4 regions of the Colwellia sp. MB02u-9 genome follow, and region 3 is predicted to be linked to each of the others. Evidence: predicted binding sites of a transcription regulator. Region 3 holds the regulator's gene; each other region holds the start of a gene.
What was found. The regulator FliA, encoded in region 3, starts transcription of late flagellar genes. The targets are predictions, from matches to a motif close to CTAAAGNTNNNNNNNNNNNNGCCGATA.
Positions count from the first base shown of each region.

Region 1 (5,106 bases), on a different contig from region 3:
ATCTACCGCTATCGCTTTGGCTATGCTGATATTACCTGAAAAAATGCCTGTAACAAAACGCGCTAAAATGAGCAATAAAAAACTTTCAGCCATAACCGCTAAAGCCGATAACACATAACTAACAGCAGTTAAAATCAAGGTGATGATTAAGGTTTTTTTGCGACCATAAATACCTGAAGCAGCACCTAAAACTGAGCTTCCTAGAATAACCCCTAAAGGGTATATCGCCAGTATAATGCCGAGTAATATTTTACTGGGTAAATCAGCAAAAGTGGTCAAAGGGCTAACTTCATTAAGAAAAAGAGGTGCTAATACAGGATAAGGTAAGGCAATGCCGGCACTACTAAACAGCACCACCAGCATGACAGAAAACAAGGTTTTCTTTGCCTTTAACTGTTCAGTCATTAAGGTGTTTTTTGCAGGTATTTTAACTTTAGCAGCGTGAATCGTCATAACGAATGTTTATATAATACAGTGGGGATAATGCCTATTGATTATATAATAAGTTAGCTTGATAACTAAGTGAAAAGTTTCTATTTTTCTCAACGCACCGTCTAATTCTCTCAACGCATCAATAGTGACGAGAAGCACTTTTATGAGCAAAGTATCATAAAAATCTCCTTGTTAGTCCTAGTGTAATTAATTGTAATTTCAGGGTAATAAGTTGTACTATTGCCGTAACACCTTGTACATAGTGTTGTTAATTAATAATAAACATTTTATGCTTGTGTAATGAGTCATATTTTCAATGGTTGTTATTTATTGGCTAGAGTAAACATTAACCGTGTTCATCAACCAGCCGTGAAAATGCTGTTAATACAGCGTAATAAAGTAGGAGCAGTTAATGTCAGATAGTGAATTGTTAGTTAAAAAGATATTACTCGTTGAGGATGACCGTCAGTTGTCGGATCTAGTGACTGAGTTTTTAGAAAATGAAGGTTATCACGTTAAGCAAGAGTTTAGAGGCGATACGGTAGAAAAGCGAGTTGATAAATTCGTTCCTGATTTGATTATTTTAGACATTATGCTACCGGGTAAAGATGGATTTGCTGTTTGTAAAGATTTACGTCCTAACTTTAAAGGGCCAATTTTAATGCTAACCGCCAAAGGCACAGACTTTGACCAAGTGTTAGGTTTGGAAATTGGTGCAGATGACTACGTGATTAAGCCTGTTGAGCCAAGAGTACTGCTTGCCCGTGTCAATGCGCTATTGCGTCGTGGCCAGTTGCCAACGGATGGTAAAGAAAATGCTAAAATTAATTGTGGTGAACTGCATATTAGCCGTGGTTCAAGACAAGTGACATTGCACGGCGAAAATGTTGACCTGACTAGCCAAGAGTTTGACTTACTCTGGTTATTAGCTAGTCGTTCAGGCGAAGTGCAGAATCGTGATTATATTTATAAAGCGGTTGTTGGTCGCGAATACGACGGCATGGATAGAAGTGTTGATGTGCGTATATCACGCTTGCGTAAAAAATTACGCGATAGTAATGAAACACCTTTTCGTATTAAAACCATTTGGGGACAAGGCTATTTATTTGTTCCAGATGCATGGAGTTAACTATTATTTTAGTGTGTAAGCTGGTGAGCTGTTATAGCGACTCATCAGTATTTATTTCCTTTTTTTAGGCATTTTATGAAACTTGGTCGCTCATTCTTCAGCTTATACTTCCTTATTATTTCTATATTCATCGTATTCTCATGGATGCTTGATGAAGCATGGAGTTCATACCTTGAACAAGACATAGAGTCTTACACTGGTTATAAAAGTATGCTGTTGGCGCTATCTAACTATTTAGAAAAGCACCCAGAAGATCAATGGCAAGAAATACTATCGAAAGCTGCCAAGCAGTGGCAACTGCCATTAAAATTAATGTCAGCGCAAGAAGTAAAAGCTATCAGCCATCAAAATCATGACGTCATCCAAGAAGAAAACACGCATATTTATTATGATAATAACGCGGTAGAAATTCATCACCAGATCAATAATGCTGGCACTGTCATTGTGTTGGGGCCTGCTAAAATGCCAACCCGCCCGAGGCTAGAGGCACTCATTCGTGTTATTTTGCTGGCAACCTTAGCCTGTATATTGTTTTTTTGGTTACGGCCTTTGTCTCGAGACTTGGATCAGTTACAAAAAACGGCAATAGAGTTTGGTCAAGAAAGTTTTGATGTTGTTGCACCAGAAGCAAGATCGACTATGGCAGCCCCTATGGTTACGGCGTTTAATACTATGGCCAGTCGTATTAAACGTTTAATCGATGCTCATAAAGAACTCTCAACTGCGGTTGCACATGAATTACGTACACCGTTAGCTCGCACTAAGTTTGCCTTAGAAATGCTAGCTTGCACCGATGATAAAGCCAAACAAGAGAAATATCGCAAAGCCATTAGTAAAGATGTTTGTGAGTTAGAACAACTCATTAGTGAGATGCTGATTTACGCTAGTTTCGATAATGACAAACCCGAAATAAATTTTAGCGAAGAATCATTGGTGGATATTGTCGAAAAACAGGTCAGTAATTACCAACAATTTGAACAAAAATTTAACATTGTTAACCTGCTTGGAAATGAACGAGTTGAGGTTGATCGACACTTTATTAGTCGAGCGTTGAATAATTATATTTCTAATGCCATAAAATACGGTAACGGTGAAATAGACATCACAATTACAAAAAGTGAAGATTACTGCCAGATAAGTGTTACCGACAATGGTGAGGGAGTCTGCGATGATTTCAAATGTACTATATTTGATGCTTTTTCCCGTGGTGATGTATCTCGTAACCGTCAAACAGGAGGTTTTGGTTTAGGTCTAGCCATCGTTTGTCGGATTATGGAGTGGCATGGCGGCAGTGCATCTGTTGTTGATAGCAAAAATGGTGGCGCGAGCTTCATAATGCGTTGGCCCATTAAACAAATTTCTGCTTAGTGGATGAAAATCAGTCAATACTTTGTATTTACTATAAAAATTAATAATTAATTACGCATAGCGTTAAAGTAATCTGTGCTGCTGCCGATACAAATATTATCGGTAGCAAAACAGTAGATTACTTTGACCCTAAACGCTTTATCAAACGACATACTTGTTCATGAACTTCAGTTAGGCGAACAGCTTAACCAAAGTGTTCATCATGCTCGTCGTTCTGATTTTTCGCTGTTACTCGCCATGCTAACCGACGATGTTAGAGCGCATAGCCAATTTACATTACCACTTTCACAAATACCTGAAAAAACCACTTCAGCAGAACAGTTACGAAAATATTTTCAATTACCTGATGAAGCCCCTTTAGCAGTAAAAGATGTTGCTGATATCAGCAGTTATAATCAGGCAAGTTTGATTGAAAAACAACAGTTAGAAGACCTAAGATTAGCAAACATACTTAATCCTAAACCATTGGCGTTTCGTGATGATGTAAAACATATAAACCAACAGGTTATGACTAATACCAGTTTATATTGCCAGCAAAAAAATCAAGACATATCATTAACACAAACACCACCAAGAGCCGACTTCAATGCTATGGCTTGGTTAGCGGCAGTGCAAACTACTATTGTTAAAGCACCGCTAATGGAAGCGGTTGCCTAAAAAGTCTTAGCACAACAATGTTTAAACTTTTTCTCACTGCCACAAAAACAAAACTCATTTTTTTTGGGTTTATTTAATGCTTTGCTATCTGACACCTCACCATCAAGATATCGCCATGCGCTATCTTCAAGCACAAAATTAGATTGTTCTCGCATTTGCCAGATTTGTTTGTGAACTTGATAAAAAGCAGAAAACTCTACTTGAGCATTATGACGGTTAGCTAAATCTTTTTCGTGATCACTGGCATAGTGAATAATGAGTTTCAGCCATTTTGTTTCTGCAGCCCATTGTGCGATGTCATCAATGGATTGTTGAGCTTGGCTTGATTGGGCATAAGTAAGGTAAATATACTCGGCCTGTTGTGTTGCGTAAGCAGAGTAGCGTGACCGCATCAGTTGTTCTGGAGAGTTAGCCGGTTTTGTTGCCATGATTAAAGGTTGGCAACACAGTGCAAAGGTTTGTTCTGAGCCGCATGGACATAACATCTAGATAAACTATTTAAAGGGAAATTATGTTTAGTTTATCATGACAATTATTATGCTTTGCATAGTTTATGGCTTTAATTTTTTAGTTAATCTAACTTAGCCCAACGCTTTTTGCGCTTGAGATTAAGTCGTCGGATTAAGCACAATTTATTGCTTTATTTTTGTTTTAAAACCTTGACTAAATATAGTAATTTAATGCAATTGGTTTATCGCTTTATAATCTGTTTTTTGTAATAAAATACATTGAGTTTTTCCTAAGGCAGCACAGCGAGATATTTCTTTTAATTCGGCTTGATTATAGTTGGCGTTTGATAGAATCATCGCAGAACATGTACCTTTTAATAACGTGTTTTTGATATGCTCTAAACTGACATTGACCTTATTTGCATTCACTTTTAGTATTTTTGCTGGATTAATTTTACCCATGTTAGAGAGTTGTTCTAGCGAGGCATTTTCTGGATTAATCATTAAAATCCACTTTTTATCATCATGGTGGTTTTGACAAATGTCCTGGTACTTTTCAGAGACATCTCCGAGGCTATTTACACTAATAATATTACACCAAGCAGAAGATAAATTAATTTGAGGTGGTAAATTAATACTAGGGGCTATAGCTAAGCTGTTGTTATTTATTTTTAAATTTATTTTATTAGTGTTAATCATAGTGCCTACCTCGATATACTGTATGAATGTACAGTATATCGGTTTTGATGCTATTTCAAGCATTATTTTACTGATATTTACTCAAGGTTATAAGAAGAGTCGCTTTTTTAAATCGATAATTTAAAGAAGTTAAGCTGATTTTTTATGTGTAAAGTAAGCGTAGCTAGAGCTTAGTAGTTAGAGATTAATTATACTGTTTAACGCTATTTACACTATAGCTGCGTAACTTACGACACGGGTAAATTTTAAGGAATAATTGCTCTAAACATTAAAGATGAAAAGATAAACACCGCATTCTGCTATGTTACTGGTGCAAATTGATTTAAAATAAAATTTCTACAGAGCGAACGACAATAACCAAGAATATTAATA
Region 1 is NZ_JACGVF010000098.1:49,966-55,071, forward strand. It holds gene H4J65_RS14335 (MFS transporter) at 1-453, opposite strand, end outside; gene H4J65_RS14340 (response regulator) at 845-1,561, shown strand; gene H4J65_RS14345 (ATP-binding protein) at 1,637-2,929, shown strand; gene H4J65_RS14350 (VC2046/SO_2500 family protein) at 3,053-3,586, shown strand; gene H4J65_RS14355 (YchJ family protein) at 3,583-4,071, opposite strand; gene H4J65_RS14360 (hypothetical protein) at 4,264-4,734, opposite strand.
Region 1: a site for FliA is predicted at 2,993-3,019, ahead of H4J65_RS14350 (VC2046/SO_2500 family protein). Genes of this name have one in related genera too.

Region 2 (5,106 bases), on a different contig from region 3:
AGGCTATCCACGATGCGTTTGCCTTCTGTATCACTGGTGGCAATACCGCCAAAACTTTCATCATAGGCGATGCGCTCAAAGAAGCGCGCGGTATTGTTATCAATGGGCAATATACGTGGATCTTTTAACGTTGAGAGTACAGTGGCATAGGTAGAATGTAGGTGCAGAATAACTCGGGCTGTTGGCAATAACGCATGCATATTGCCATGAATACTCCAAGCCGAAGCATCAGGCGCTTGGTCAGTCTGCATAATACTATCGTCTTCACTATCCAGTAACTGTAGATTACTTGCCGTAACATTTGAAAAATGCATCCAGCGACGGTTCATCAGGAATTTTTTACCATCTGCAGAGACCGCAGCGCTTAAATGATTGGCCACTGACTCATGCATATCCATTTCATAAATAAGCCTGAAAGCAGCGGCCAAATCGACGCGTAATTCTTGTTCTGTTTGCATTTTGCTTATCCTCAATTTTCTTATCCTCAATAGATTTCGACTGATTAGGTCTCTAGTGATGGCTAAAGTGGCGCCGTTACTTCTGCTTCTGCTTTTGGATAGCTAGCACGTAAAACACGGTAAACACTGCGCAGATCGCCTCGGTCAACATAACAACCCCGTAAGTGCCTTGCGCCACTGCCCTTGATAAAGGAAGCTCGGCCGTGAGCGATGCGGTGGTTGTCGAACACCATACATTCGCCAGCATTTAGGCGAAAGGTCATCAAATATTGAGCGTCTTGTAGCATCTGTCCAAACTTACGAAAAGCGGGATAAAAAGTATCCATTTCACGCTGAGAAAAATCAAATACATCAGCTAAGTGCTGACTAAAATTAATACCGCTAACCTCACCATTATTAGGGTCGAGTTCGATTATTCGCTGCTTAGTGCGTACATCTTGATAGTGGGTGGTATAGCGATAAGGCACTTGGTATTCTGTCAGTATTTTGAAGTATTGTGGATAGCTTTGTTTTAAGGCGTTGGCCACGGTAGTTGCATCGACAAACAAGCTGTTGCCGCCTTCTGCATCATTAACCCTACAGTGCAAGAACTGGATACCTGGAGCCAGTTCTTCCGCAGGTAAATCAGTATGTAACTCAAGTGCTTTGCTGGTGTAAGCAAGATTTTCAGGATTAGCTTTAGACTGGACATCAAAGGTGTAACCAGAAAAAGAGGGCCGCACAGTGCCAAACAGTTCGCATAGGGTTTTCAGCCCTTCGTTTGAATTTGGCATATCTTGAATCAGGGCAACACCTTCATCTAACATGGCCTCTGCCCAATCAGCTACACTGGCGGGGTTAGCCATCACATCGTCATAGCTAAAACGCGCCATGTTTGGGTAGTGATCGCCGTACCAAGTTTTACGGGCACGAACGGCCAAATCACCATGGTTTTCTCCCTTGTGCCAACGTTCAAGCCAGTCTAGGTTGTAACGACTTTGATAGCCATCGCTCCAAATAACTTCCAGTGAGGCTGCATTTATCCAGGCGCTTGTTGCGTGTAAATCATCAGCTTCATCAAGAATATCAAAGGTGCGTTCCTGAGTGCTGCTATCCCATGAGGTGGCGCAATTATCGCGTAACCAGAAGTAATTGAAATAAACCATTTCTGCGTTCATCGGGAGTTCTATACCGGTTTTCAGTAATACAATATCAGACATTCAGCAGCGCTTATTTTTGTTTATTTTAAAATTGAAATTGTAGCATTTGGGCCATCTAATGTCGAAAATACCAGGGGGGAATTGCCGTACTAAGTGCTTAATAAAGTATCATTGTTTTTTAAAAAAAATGATTAAAGCTGCGCGCTATTCATTATCGTTAGCCATGCCACTAGCGTGTGAAATAATAAAGTCAGCATAGGCCAAAATTAACCTGTAATGGTCACTGACAATTTTTGATAAAACAGCATTATGATGATGAGTGTAAGCTTGCGTTGAGTGAGATAGTTACAGGGTAAACTTAAGTTACACTTAATGGTGCCGATACTTGTTATATCAATTTCATTAATTAGGTGGTCTATTTTATACGCAGGAAAAATGGCCAAATATAAGACATTTATTTTAATAACGAGTTGTGCAAATTATTAAATAAATAACGCAGTAGTGGGTTATTTTAACCAGTAAAAATGATCAGGTAATGAGTGATATTGGTACCCTATATGCTTTGATAAACCGAGGTAAATTTTATGAGCTCAACAATTAAACCTAATGATAGCTATAGCCAAGAGGTTCGAACATTAGCAAACGCCTCAGATAAAACCTTGAACAAGCCAAAGGGGCAGCAAATATCTGAGTTGGCTAATGATAAAAATATTGTTAAATCACAAGACTCTATTTATGCCAACCATAAAAAGCAGCTTAATGCCGCTATTATAGAATCTTCACTGAAGTTCAATACCACCATGGGCGATCAGCCGCTGTCATTGTTGTTAAAAACTGCATTACAGGGCATAAACGAAGCGCTTAAGGAAACCTGGGCTGATAATCCTGTTGAAAGTAGCGTTGAAGACAGTTATCAGTCGGGGGTTGATTTCAGCCCTGAAGCAACAGCAGAGCGTATTGTTGCTTTTAGTACTCAGTTTCTAGGTGCTTATCAAGAGCAGCATCCTGAAATGGCTGCAGAAGAATCGTTAACGGCTTTTGTTGATATTATCAGTGGCGGTATAGAGCAAGGTTTTGCTGAAGCCAAGGATATTTTAGGTGATTTAAAAGTATTGGCGGGCGATATTAGCCATAATATTGATAAAACTTATCAGTTGGTGCAAGCAGGGCTACAGTCTTTTGTTGAAGCTTTAAGTGCTAAAGAAGTCGATCAGCTTGAACCGTAACAAGGATAATAGTCGGTTATTTAGCCAGCGGTAACGGTGAACATTTACCATGAAGTACGGCTATATCGAGCCACTTTAAACAATTTACTTGGCTGAGGTTTCTATTGTTTTTATTTAAATAAGCAACTAAAACAAGATGTTAATGTTGATTTTTGCTTTTTCTAGTTAGGTGTGAAATTAATTTCATAGCCATATTTTATAGTGATGAGCGCTAGGCAGTAATTTATTCAGCGACTGTTATTTTTACCTATATCAGTAATTTTTAATTTATTTGTACTGATTTAACTCACTTTAGTGCAGAATCAATTGTAATGGCTTTATAAGCTATGTAATTTTATAAATCATTTTTGAAAAGGAGTACGTCAGTTGTCTAGGAAGAAATTTATCGAGTCTCATGGTGGTACAGCGAATAATTGGAGAACTGATTTTTCATTTGTAAACCATGCAGCTAAGTTTGTTATTTTTGGTGCTTGGGATACTCACACTCAAGAAGGTCGGAGCTTAATCCTTGATAAGGCTTGGGTGCAAAATAAAAAAGGTAGAAAGCAACCGGGTTATATTCAAGCGCTAGAGCATATAAGGTTAGTTGAGGAGGAGGGTTATCAACTAAAAACCTTTCCAATAATTGAAGATTTGGATTATGTAGATGCCACTGATAGCGGCAAAACTAGTAGCAAAGAGTTTATAAAAACCTTAACGGATATGACCCTCAACTTTACTGATGATAAATGGTATGCAGAAGGTGCTCACAAGCCTGAATATAGCGCAAAACCTATCGCAAAAGAGGCTGTAGATCTGTTAGAGATACTCAATTTAGCTATCGAAAAAACAGAAAAAGAAAACTTAATCTTGTGCCGCATTGGGCAAGGGCAGTTTAGAAAAAACGTTATCGATATTTGGGGTAATGGCGAAACATGTGCACTGACAGGTATAAATATTGCTGAAATGTTAGTCGCTTCTCATATTATTCCGTGGGCAAAATGTGAAGACAATAAGCAAAGGTTAGATGGCGTAAATGGCATTTTATTATGCTCGCATGTTGATAAGTTATTCGCTAAGCATTTAATTACTTTTGAGAAACAAAGAATGCGCTATATGATCAAAATTGCCCATAGTCTTGATCTCGCTTTATTAAAAAGTATCAGTATTGAAAAGGGGTTAGAGCTGGCTATAGCTCGCATGCACCCTAGGTTACAATTGAGATTTGATGAATATATTCTTGAGCATAATAAAGTTTTTGCAATCAACGATGTTAAATAACACCCACAATGGTGTTTTTATCCTTGTCTGGTGATTGTCGATAGCGCTTGATTGGCTAAGCAGAGCAAGCGGTTTTCTAAATATCGAGCGATTATAGCTGTCAGTTAAACTGATAACTGACAGCTAATAACTAATAGCTGACAGCTATAATCAATAACTCATCACCAATATCTCATTTAGCAGTTAAAAAAAACGGGCATCATCAGATGCCCGTTTTCAGTTAACACTTAATACCTAATAGTTAATACCTATTCGTTTGGTATTAACTATCTCTCATTAGCGATTAATCTTCTTCAACTAAAGTCATTAGTGACGTGTTGCCACCAGAGGCAGTTGTGTCAATGCTAATGGTTTTTTCTGTTAATAAACGCTGAATCAAGTGATCAAAATATTCAGAACTGATCACAGGTAATATTGCCCCTGAACGTTCAGCTAATTTTTCACTGATAAAGTGCTTACGATCACAATGACTGTCTACCACAATACCTGATAACGCAGGATGCGCCAGCATAGTCGTTAAGTGACATAACTTAGCCACTTGGAAAACATCTGCATCTTGGCCGGTAGCAATGAACTTATCTCTAAAGGCAATCGCTTCATCATAATACAAATCAGAGACCACAGTAATAACGGTATTGCCCGTTGCCAATGCCGTTACAATAGAAAGTAACCAAAAATGAAAGCTCACATTTTTATCGGCAAAACAAATGATATTGCCGCGGTTTTCCAAATAAAGCACATTAGACTCACCCGTTGGCCCAGGTAAAAATGTTGGCTTTTTCAAACGCTTTTCAATACTAATTAATTGTGAACGAGCTGATTTTAAGGTGCGGTTTAAATCGTCAGCTAAATCTTCAACAATTTCAACATGGGCAATTTTTGCTAACAATTGACGTACAGAAGAAAGGCGGGTATTTAACTCAGTTAAGCGCCAGCCTTTTTCTGCTGCATTAGCCTTGTCCATAAACAATAGGGCTTCTTTTTCCGATTGTTCACCACCGTCTAAAGCTTCTACCTGCCATG
Region 2 is NZ_JACGVF010000097.1:123,308-128,413, reverse strand. It holds gene H4J65_RS13615 (class II aldolase/adducin family protein) at 1-458, opposite strand, end outside; gene H4J65_RS13610 (TauD/TfdA family dioxygenase) at 521-1,657, opposite strand; gene H4J65_RS13605 (DUF5610 domain-containing protein) at 2,182-2,823, shown strand; gene H4J65_RS13600 (HNH endonuclease) at 3,190-4,083, shown strand; gene putA (bifunctional proline dehydrogenase/L-glutamate gamma-semialdehyde dehydrogenase PutA) at 4,367-5,106, opposite strand, start outside.
Region 2: a site for FliA is predicted at 1,955-1,981, ahead of H4J65_RS13605 (DUF5610 domain-containing protein). Genes of this name have one in related genera too.

Region 3 (5,106 bases):
TCAGTGCTTGCTGGTATTTGATTTATTGCCGGTTTAGCCGCGATGTTATTCGCCGCAGGAGCACTTGCCGCTTTTGTAACAGCGGCAGCAGGTTTTTCCGGTGCTTGAGCTTTAGGTCGTTGATTTTTTCCGTGCAGTTCGTCTAATAACGACTCAAAATCATCATCATCTATTTCATCAGCCGATGCGGAATTTTCTGTGCTAGCATGCGCAGGAGTCACCGCAGGAGTCACCGCAGGAGAAAATGCACCTTGGCCGTGCAGTTCATCCAGTAATGATTCGAATTCATCATCCGAAATATCATTACTACTACCACTACTCAATGTTGTTGGCTGCTCAACTACAGCCGCACTGGCTTTTTTTGCACCGCTGCCATGAAGTTCATCTAATAGGCGTTCAAATTCATCTTCTGACATTTCGTCACTTGAATTACTATCAGCTGCCGGTATATTTTCCTCAGCCGTTGCAAGCGCATTTTCTGCCACAGACTCTGCTTGTCCTTCCGGCTGAGATAGTCGATGTAACTCGGCTAGCAAACTAGGATCTGCCGGGCTTAATGGCGCTTTATTTTGTACTTGAGCAAACATTTCATTAATGGTGTCGAGCGCTTTAAGAATAACATCCATTAATGAGGAGGTAACTGATCGTTGTTGATTTCTTAAGGTATCGAAAACATTTTCCGCACCGTGACAGGCATCAACTAACTCGGCAAGTGACAAAAAGCCAGCACCACCTTTTACTGTATGAAATCCTCTAAAAATAGCATTGAGCAATTCCGCATTTTCAGGATCATTTTCAAGCTCAACTAATTGCTCTGACAAGGTTTCAAGTATTTCCCCAGCTTCAATTAAAAAATCCTGAAGAATTTCTTCATCTTGTTCAAATGACATTTAGTAACTCCTATTAAAAACCTAAGCTTGATAATAAATCATCAACGTCGTGTTGATCTGAAACAACATCTTTACGATTTCCAGGATTAACAATCGGACCTTCAACTAAGTTTTCACCTAATTTTGGTAAGTAATTCGATTGCTCTTGTTTGGAAGCCATACCAAAGGCTGTTAGCATATTTATTAAGCTGTCTTCAACCTCACAAACTAAATCAATAACTTTGCGAATAATTTGGCCGGTAAGATCTTGAAAATCTTGCGCCATCAAAACATCCGTCATTAAGCCATGAATTTTGCTGGTTTCTTTTTCTGTTGTTGTCAGTAAAACATCGATATCTCGACATAATACTTTAAAATCAGTAATATCAAGATCATTGTGCATTAATTTATGCCACAGCGGATTAACGTTCTTGATTTGTTGTTGAATATTACTAACCACAGGAAAAATTGATTCAACAACATCCATGGTTTTATTAGCCGCTTCTTCGGTACGATCAATAACAAAATTCAATCTTTCTTTAGCGTCTGGAATGTCCGCAGTCGCTAAATCATTCAAACGTGAATCAAAATGAAAGTTATTCAATGAATTATGCAATTCGCGAGTTAACTTACCTATTTCTTCAAACAATGCAGTTTGAACTGGATTTTGAATTTCTGCAATTAACTCATCCGCTTTGTTTTGCTGATCTGCCTCAAGGTATTTAACCAACAATTTAGCCTGTTCTAAAGAAACATGGATACTAGTATATTTACTCATATAACAGCCTTGTGTAAAAAAATTGGTGATTAACCAAGACGTTGGAAAATTTTATCAAGCTTTGCGCTTAACGTTGCAGCTGTAAAAGGTTTAACAATATAACCATTAACTCCCGCTTGAGCTGCCATGATAATTTGATCTTTCTTCGCTTCTGCAGTAACCATCAATACTGGAATATGAGATAACTTTTCATCCGCTCTAATGGCTTTAAGTAAATCTATCCCTTGCATAACTGGCATATTCCAATCAGTAACAACAAAATCAAAATCACCAGCTTTCAGCATCGGCAGCGCGGTATTACCATCATCTGCTTCTGATATATTGGTGAAACCTAAGTCGCGTAATAAGTTTTTGATTATGCGTCTCATTGTTGAAAAATCGTCAACAACAAGCACTTTCATATTTTTTTCCAAGACACCCTCCGGTGATAACATTTAAAATTTTACAATATTTTTAATATTCTACTTAATTTTGCCACGATTGCATACGAGCTTTTAATCTATGCATCGCTTGACTGTGTATTTGGCTTACCCGTGATTCACTCACATCAAGTACTTGGCCTATTTCTCTAAGGTTAAGCTCTTCGTCATAATACAAGGACAGTACTAAAGCTTCACGCTCGGGTAAAGAAGAAATACACTCTGCTAATGACTTTTTAAAGAAACTTTGTTCAATGTTAGCGTAAGGTTCATCTTGCTGGTGACTGTGGGCTATTTCAATCACATCATCACTAACACCTAAATCATCAAGACCAATAATTTTCCCTGAACTCACGTCATTCAGTATCTGATGGTATTCATTGATTGAAATCTCAAGTTTTTCAGCCACTTCAACATCGGTAACGTCGCGGCCATATTGCGCTTCTAAGCTTTTGATGGCTTCGCTGATCATGCGACTATTTTTATGCACTGAGCGGGGAACCCAGTCACCCCGACGAATTTCATCAAGCATGGCACCACGAATACGAATACCCGCAAAAGTTTCAAAGCTAGCACCTTTGCTATTATCAAAATTATTTGCCGCTTCAAATAAGCCTATCATGCCTGATTGAACAAGGTCATCAACCAAAACACTGGCCGGTAGTCGGGCAAGCAAATGATAAGCAATGCGCTTCACGAGTACTGTGTGTCGCTCCAGCAAGGCCGATTTATCAACACTATAAGTATGTACTTTTAACACGATAACTCACTTGTTTGTTAAATAGGGCCTGTAGAATTTTCATTCTAGTCTCGGCTATAGATTAGGCTTTCAGTTAACAAGGCGACAGACATATTAGGTAGCTATGCTAGTTTACACTTGCTAACGATGTTAGTTAAAAAACAACGATAGACCTTTAACAGGCGGTAAAAAAACCTACACACTTGCTATAGCTAGAGCTCGCTTAACTCATGCAAAAAAAAACACCACGAATTGTCCAATTGTAACCCTGCTTCGTCGTTATGTTCATACCTAGCTACAAGTTAAAAGCTCAACAGCTTTAGTGTTCTAGTAATTGCTCAATAAAGAATTCTAAATGCCCAGAGGCTTGTTTTGGCACTGGCCAGCTCACAATGTTTTTGGCAAGTGCTTTAAGGCCAATTGACGCTGGCGAGTTAGGATATGCCTCGACAATCGCTTGTTGTTTTCTCACAGATTTACGAATATTTTCATCATAAGGTATAACAGCAACCAGCTCTAAAGTGACATCCAAAAATCTGTCAGTGACTTTAGCTAATTTCGCAAATAAATTTTTACCTTCATTCGGGGTGCGCACCATGTTTGCCACCACTTTAAATTTGAATAGCCCGTGATCTCGGCTTAACAATTTCATTAAGGCATAACAGTCAGTAATTGAGGTGGGTTCGTCACACACGACTAATAAAACATCTTGTGATGCACGGCAAAAACTTAATACCATATCTGAGATACCGGCAGCGGTATCAACAATTAAAATGTCAAATTTGGTTTTCATATCACTAAAAGCACGAATAAGTCCGGCATGCTCAGCTGGGGTTAAATCCACCATAGATTGAGTGCCTGATGTCGCAGGAATAATATTAATGCCGGCAGGGCCTTGAATAATAATATCATCCAGTTCACATTCACCCGATAGCACATGCGACAGGTTGCGTTTTACGCGCAAACCTAGCATAACATCAACATTAGCCAAGCCTAAGTCGGCATCTAGCACTAAAACCCGCTTACCTAATTTAGCTAAAGAAATGGCAGTATTTAATGAGACATTAGTTTTACCAACCCCGCCTTTACCGCCAGAAACGGCGATGACTTTTATGTATTCGGGGTTTTGCATTTTTCTTAAGCCACTCGCTTGATCTATCATCTATATAACTTCTCTATGTAATGCCCATTGCAATAAATAATCGGTCATTTTAAGCTGACCTCAACGTACAAAAATCACTTAATGCTGTGGAACCATACATGACTCAAAATGGCCATGTAAGAATCAATCAAGCGCCAAACTACACGGATGGTGATACTTACCTGTAGTCTGAAACAATAAACCTATGCTCTTGAATATTTATGCTTACTTATAATTAGATAATTGCTTACTTAATTCAATTAGCATAATTGCTCTGCCTAACTATACTGCGACGGCTGATACCGGATTACGCCAAGAAACAGTCCCTGAGCTTTGATACTTAGTGGCCATTCGGTCTGCTAGCGTAACCAATTTTTCAGCATTTGCAACCTTAATATCTTCCGGAACTCTTTGTCCATCAGTAAGATAGCCAATAGCTAAACCGTTTTGTAATGATGTGGTGATAATTTCACCGACACTTAGGCTTTCATCTAATTTAGTATAAATGCAGCCCGCTAAAGGAATACTTTTAAAGCGCTCAACATTTTCTTGCATAACACGCTGCTGCGTATTGGCGGCTAATACTAAGTAATTACGAATTCTAACACGCGCATTTGAGATTAAGGTAGTCAAATGCTCAGTTAGACGCATATCTCTTTGCCCCATACCGGCAGTATCGATCAATATTAATTTTTTTTGTGAGAACTGTTGTAACAAGCTATCTAGCTCATCGCCGTCATTGGCCAACTTAACGTGGCAACCAATAATACGACCGTAAGTAGCAAGCTGTTCAAAACCAGCAATACGATAACTATCTGTAGAAATTAATACCACTTGGTCGGCGCCGTGCAGCTGAGCAAAGCGGGCCGCTAATTTCGCAATAGTGGTGGTTTTACCCACGCCTGTTGGCCCAACAAGAGAAACCACGCCACCACGTTGAATAATATCATTGTTAGTGGTGTTTAATTGTTGCGCTATAATATGTTTTGCTTGCTCAAAGGCATCTTTTTCAAGGCTATTGGCTGGAATGTAACCCGCAATTTGATCAGCCACTTGTTCATTAAGACCCATCGCCATTAATTTATTAACCAACACAGCGCGCATCGGATCTTTTTGCGCCATATCTTGCCACATTAGCCCTGACATTTGATGTTCTAATA
Region 3 is NZ_JACGVF010000088.1:23,276-28,381, reverse strand. It holds gene H4J65_RS06175 (chemotaxis protein CheA) at 1-890, opposite strand, end outside; gene H4J65_RS06170 (protein phosphatase CheZ) at 904-1,647, opposite strand; gene cheY (chemotaxis response regulator CheY) at 1,677-2,060, opposite strand; gene H4J65_RS06160 (RNA polymerase sigma factor FliA) at 2,113-2,826, opposite strand; gene H4J65_RS06155 (MinD/ParA family protein) at 3,125-3,967, opposite strand; gene flhF (flagellar biosynthesis protein FlhF) at 4,229-5,106, opposite strand, start outside.

Region 4 (5,106 bases), on a different contig from region 3:
TTTCTAAATACACAGTAACATCAGGTTTTGTCAATTTAACGCTAGCAGATTCAACGTGCAAGTTTAGTCCACTGCCAACATATTTTTCGACGTCCATGGAATTAAAGTCGTGCTTACCTGAACGCTTTACTCTGACAGAAAATGTTTTGTTTTCGATATTCTTAGCATGAACCGCTAAGGTTTTTTCACAAATATCATTAAGGTCAGTAAAGCTGGCTTGTTGCACTTCGAGAAACGTCGGAATGCCTGGCGTGGATTTTAAGGTCTCTATTAATTTTAAACGGTTTTCGGGGCTATTATTGGACGTATTAACTTCAATGTTGTCCCAGTGCATTTGTGTTGTCACTTGTTCATCAACACGACGCAGCACATTTTTTATACTTGATTCTAAAATCTTAGTAAAACGCTTACGCACTGGACGGCTTTTAATGGTTATTTCAGCCTGTAACTTAACAATAAATCTCATCAACAATAATGCCCTTATTTAGAATGGCGCGCATTATATACCTGTTCTACTCTAATATGCAATTTCAGCGCTAAGTACCCTAAGGTAAACTGATAACGGCTTATCTGCTAGGTTATAAACATTAACAGTGAAATAATACCAAAGCGTTTTAGGTATAAAGCGCGGTTAAATTAGGAAAGTTATTTATCTTCAAAACCTGTTATTGCACAATAGTTGGCGTATATCTGTGTGCACAACAAAATAATCAAGGTAATGGCATGTGCTTAACGTGCAAAAATCTGCCTATTTAAAAGCAGAGGCGATAGACTAGCTTTAAGCTCAGCCATAAAAAAAGGAGTACCTGATTTGTACTCCTCATATAACTTGCCTTTAAGTGAGATAAATTTTTATCATCACTGAATGGAGATTGGCGCTGTTTCTTTCGCTTTACCTTGGTTAATAGCAATTTCAACCCGACGATTTCGACGACGATTTAAGCGATTAGTATTCGGCACTAATGGCCGTGTGTCGGCATGGCCAACAACCAGTAAACGAGATTGGTCAAAATCAGGCACTTTAATAATTTCATGCGCAATAGCCACAGCGCGTTTACTTGATAAGTCCCAATTAGAGGTAAACAATTCAGAACTTATGCCTTGGTTATCTGTGTTGCCAGAGATCATGATCTCACCGGGCACAGTATTTAATAACAAACCAATTTCTCGCATTATAGGTTTAAATTGAGGTTGTAAGAATGCTGAGCCTGATGGAAATGAGCCGTTTTCACGAATACGAATAATAACTTGCTGCCCCAATGACTCTAACTCAATAGCGCCGTCTTGAATTTGTTGTTCTAATTGCTGGGCTATTTTTTTCACTAGGTCATTAACTTGATCTTGTGACGCTTGTTCTAGCTCATCTCTAGCTTTTTGTGGTGCCGCTGTTGAGACGGTATCTGCAGTGCTTTGTGATTGACCACCGCGTTGGGTGCCACGTTGCTCTTGTCGACCACCCGCGGAGGTTTCATCTCCGGCTTGAAATTCCAACATTTGTTGGGTCATTTCCATGGTTTGTTGTTGAATAACTTCAATCGGGGTTGGCTCAGGTTTACCGGGGCGAAATTCCTGAGCAATAATACTGGTGCCTTTAGGGATGTCTTTGACTTCTATTTTATTTTGTACGCCAAAGGCAAACTTCATTGAGCCCGCAATTTGCTTAAACTTTAATACGTCCATTTCAGAAAATGATAAAAGTAAGACGAAAAAACACATCAATAGCGCCATTAAGTCGGCAAATGTGCCCATCCATGGTGGTAATCCTGGGGGTGGGCATTTACATTTATCTGCCATAATTAACTCCCCTACTCTTCAGTTGTATCAACAGCTCGCTTACTTTCAGCAAGGTAGCTCTTTAGCAGGCCTTCAATAACACGTGGATTTTGACCATCTTGAATACCTAAAACGGCATCAAGCACGAGTTCTTGATTCATTTTCTCTTCTGCTAAACGTAATTTTAATTTAGACGCGATAGGTATGGCAATAACATTCGCCAAAAATGCACCGTATAAGGTTGTTAGCAATGCTACCGCCATGGCCGGACCAATCGCCTTTGGGTCGTCCATATTAGATAACATAGCAACCAAACCAATCAAGGTGCCTATCATGCCCATAGCGGGTGCAATATCGGCTAGGGCCATCATCATGTTTGAGCCAGTTTCATGACGTTCGGTCGTGAGGTCAATATCTTTTTGCATCGTAGTTCGTACAACGTCAGCATCATGACCATCAACCAACATATCGACACCTTTTTGCATAAAAGCATTAGAAATCTCAGCTTCCTCTAGGGCTAAAAAACCGCCTTTACGAGCTGCATCAGCCATTTCTACTGATTTTTCAATTAACTCTTCAGGTGTCTCCAATTTAAACATGAAGGATTTACCAATAATTTTTCCGATACCAAAAAACTGGCCTAAATTATAATTGGCTAACACAACAAAAATCGAACCACCAAAGACAATAATCACCGACTGAGTATCTAAAAACATGCTAATGTCGCCAGCGAGTAGCATCGCCATAATCAGTAAGCCTATTGCACCGACTATGCCTATTAATGTTGCTAAATCCACAAATGCCTCCGATAAATTTTCTTATATATACTCATTAGGCTGATAATACCTGATGAATAGGTCTGACGCGAATACTTATATTTTTCGTTATACCTTTGTTATCGTCCATATTGTCAATAACTTAACAAGCTAATGTCAATATTATTGCTATCAACATCAATTCATCATTAATTGACCCCGCGCCCTAGCTAAGGTAAGTTTGCGCCTAGAGTTCATATCACGCAAAAAAAAATCCATGGCCAGAAAAAAAATTGAAAACTTAAGCTTTGAAGAATCATTAGTTGAATTAGAAACCATTGTGAAAAATTTAGAGCAAGGTGATCTTAACCTTGAAGACTCAATGGCCTTATTTGAACGTGGCCTACACCTGAGCCAACATAATCAAGAAAAACTTAAAGGTGCCGAACAGCAAATTAATATTTTGCTGGAAAAAAACGGCCAAGCGCCATTAGAAAAATTTAATACCGACGAGACTAACATCCGTGACTAAACTCGCCCATATTGATGATGTGCAAACGCGCATTAATGATTATCTCAGTAAAAAGCTTGCAAGCTTAACCCTTAACGATGAAAAGTTATTAGCAGCTATGCGCTACGGCTTACTCATTGGGGGTAAGCGTATGCGGCCATATTTAGCTTATATTACCGGGGCAACATTAGACGCCACGCAAAGTGATATTGACGGTGTAGCCGCTGCCATAGAGTGCATTCATGCTTATTCACTGTTGCATGATGACTTACCGGCAATGGACGACGATGATTTGCGTCGCGGCCAACCCACTTGTCATAAAGCTTTTGATGAAGCGACCGCTATTCTCGCTGGTGATAGCTTGCAAACGCTAGCGTTTGATATTATTGCCAACCATGAATTTTCTGAGGCTGTAGACACTAAGCGCATTAATTTATTACGCCACCTTGTTAATGCCGCGGGTTATCAAGGCATGTGTGGTGGCCAAGCATTAGATTTAGCGGCCACTGATAAAGCCATTTCACTGGCCGCATTAGAAAATTTACACTCGTTAAAAACCGGCGCTTTACTTGAAGCTTCGGTAAAAATGGCCGCAGAATGCAGCAATAAAGCCACCCTGTATGACAAAGAACAATTAGCCCTTTATGCTAAGCTTGTTGGCTTGGCTTACCAAGTACGTGATGACATTATCGATATAACATCAACAGAAGAAGAGCTGGGCAAACCCATGGGTTCTGACCTTGCCGCCAATAAAAGTACCTATCCCGCATTGTTAGGTTTACAGGGCGCACAAGAAAAGGCCGAAAACTTATATCAACAAGCGCTTCAAGCTTTAGCCACTTTGCCCTACAATACCCAGAGCTTGTCCGACTTTGCGACTTTCATTGTCAGCCGCAAACATTAATTTTTAAATTTAATAGAATCATATGACTATAAACTTAACTGAATATCCTTTATTGGCCAAGATCAATTTCCCGGCTGATTTGCGAAAATTAGAGCAAAAGCAATTAACAAAAGTCAGTGAAGAGCTAAGACGTTATCTTTTAAATTCTGTCAGTAAAAGTAGCGGTCACTTTGCCTCGGGCTTAGGTACCATTGAATTAACCGTTGCCTTACATTATGTTTATAACACGCCATTTGACCATTTACTTTGGGATGTTGGACACCAAGCATACCCACACAAAATACTCACTGGCCGACGTGATCAACTCCACACTATTCGACAAAAAGACGGCTTGCACCCCTTTCCATGGCGTGAAGAAAGTGAATATGACGTACTTAGTGTCGGTCACTCAAGCACCTCAATCTCTGCGGCATTAGGCTTAGCCGTTGCGGCTGAGCAAGAAGCAAAAAATCGTAAGGTGGTTTCGGTTATAGGTGACGGCGCCATGACAGCAGGTATGGCTTTTGAAGCTTTAAATCATGCCGGTGATATCAATAAAAACATGTTAGTTATCTTAAACGATAACGAAATGTCGATATCGGAAAATGTCGGTGCGTTAAATAATCATCTAGCAAAATTACTTTCTGGCAGCATATATACCGGTATCCGTGAAGGGAGTAAACGCATACTTGAAAACATTCCGCCGATTAAAGAATTAGCCAGTCGTGCTGAAGAGCATTTAAAAGGTATGGTTGTACCAAGCTCCTTATTTGAAGAGCTGGGTTTTAACTACATTGGTCCGATTGATGGTCATGACGTTAATGGCTTAGTGGCGACTATTTCTAATATGCGTAACCTCAAAGGCCCACAATTACTGCATATTGCCACTAAAAAAGGTAAGGGGTATCAACAGGCTGAACAAGATCCAATCAAGTATCATGCCGTACCTAAATTTGATCACACAGAAACAAGCCTACCTAAAAGCGCACCAAGCTTGCCCACTTATTCAGCCATATTTGGTGATTGGTTATGTAAAGTGGCTGAGCAAGATAGTCAGCTTGCCGCCATTACGCCAGCCATGCGTGAAGGCTCAGGTATGGTGGAGTTTAGCCAACGTTTTCCCAAGCAGTATTATGATGTGGCTATTGCTGAACAACATGCGGTCACTTTTGCTGCCGGCCTAG
Region 4 is NZ_JACGVF010000096.1:27,769-32,874, reverse strand. It holds gene thiI (tRNA uracil 4-sulfurtransferase ThiI) at 1-466, opposite strand, end outside; gene H4J65_RS12545 (flagellar motor protein MotB) at 859-1,794, opposite strand; gene pomA (flagellar motor protein PomA) at 1,806-2,570, opposite strand; gene xseB (exodeoxyribonuclease VII small subunit) at 2,806-3,060, shown strand; gene ispA ((2E,6E)-farnesyl diphosphate synthase) at 3,053-3,943, shown strand; gene dxs (1-deoxy-D-xylulose-5-phosphate synthase) at 3,966-5,106, shown strand, end outside.
Region 4: a site for FliA is predicted at 2,670-2,696, ahead of pomA (flagellar motor protein PomA). Genes of this name have one in related genera too.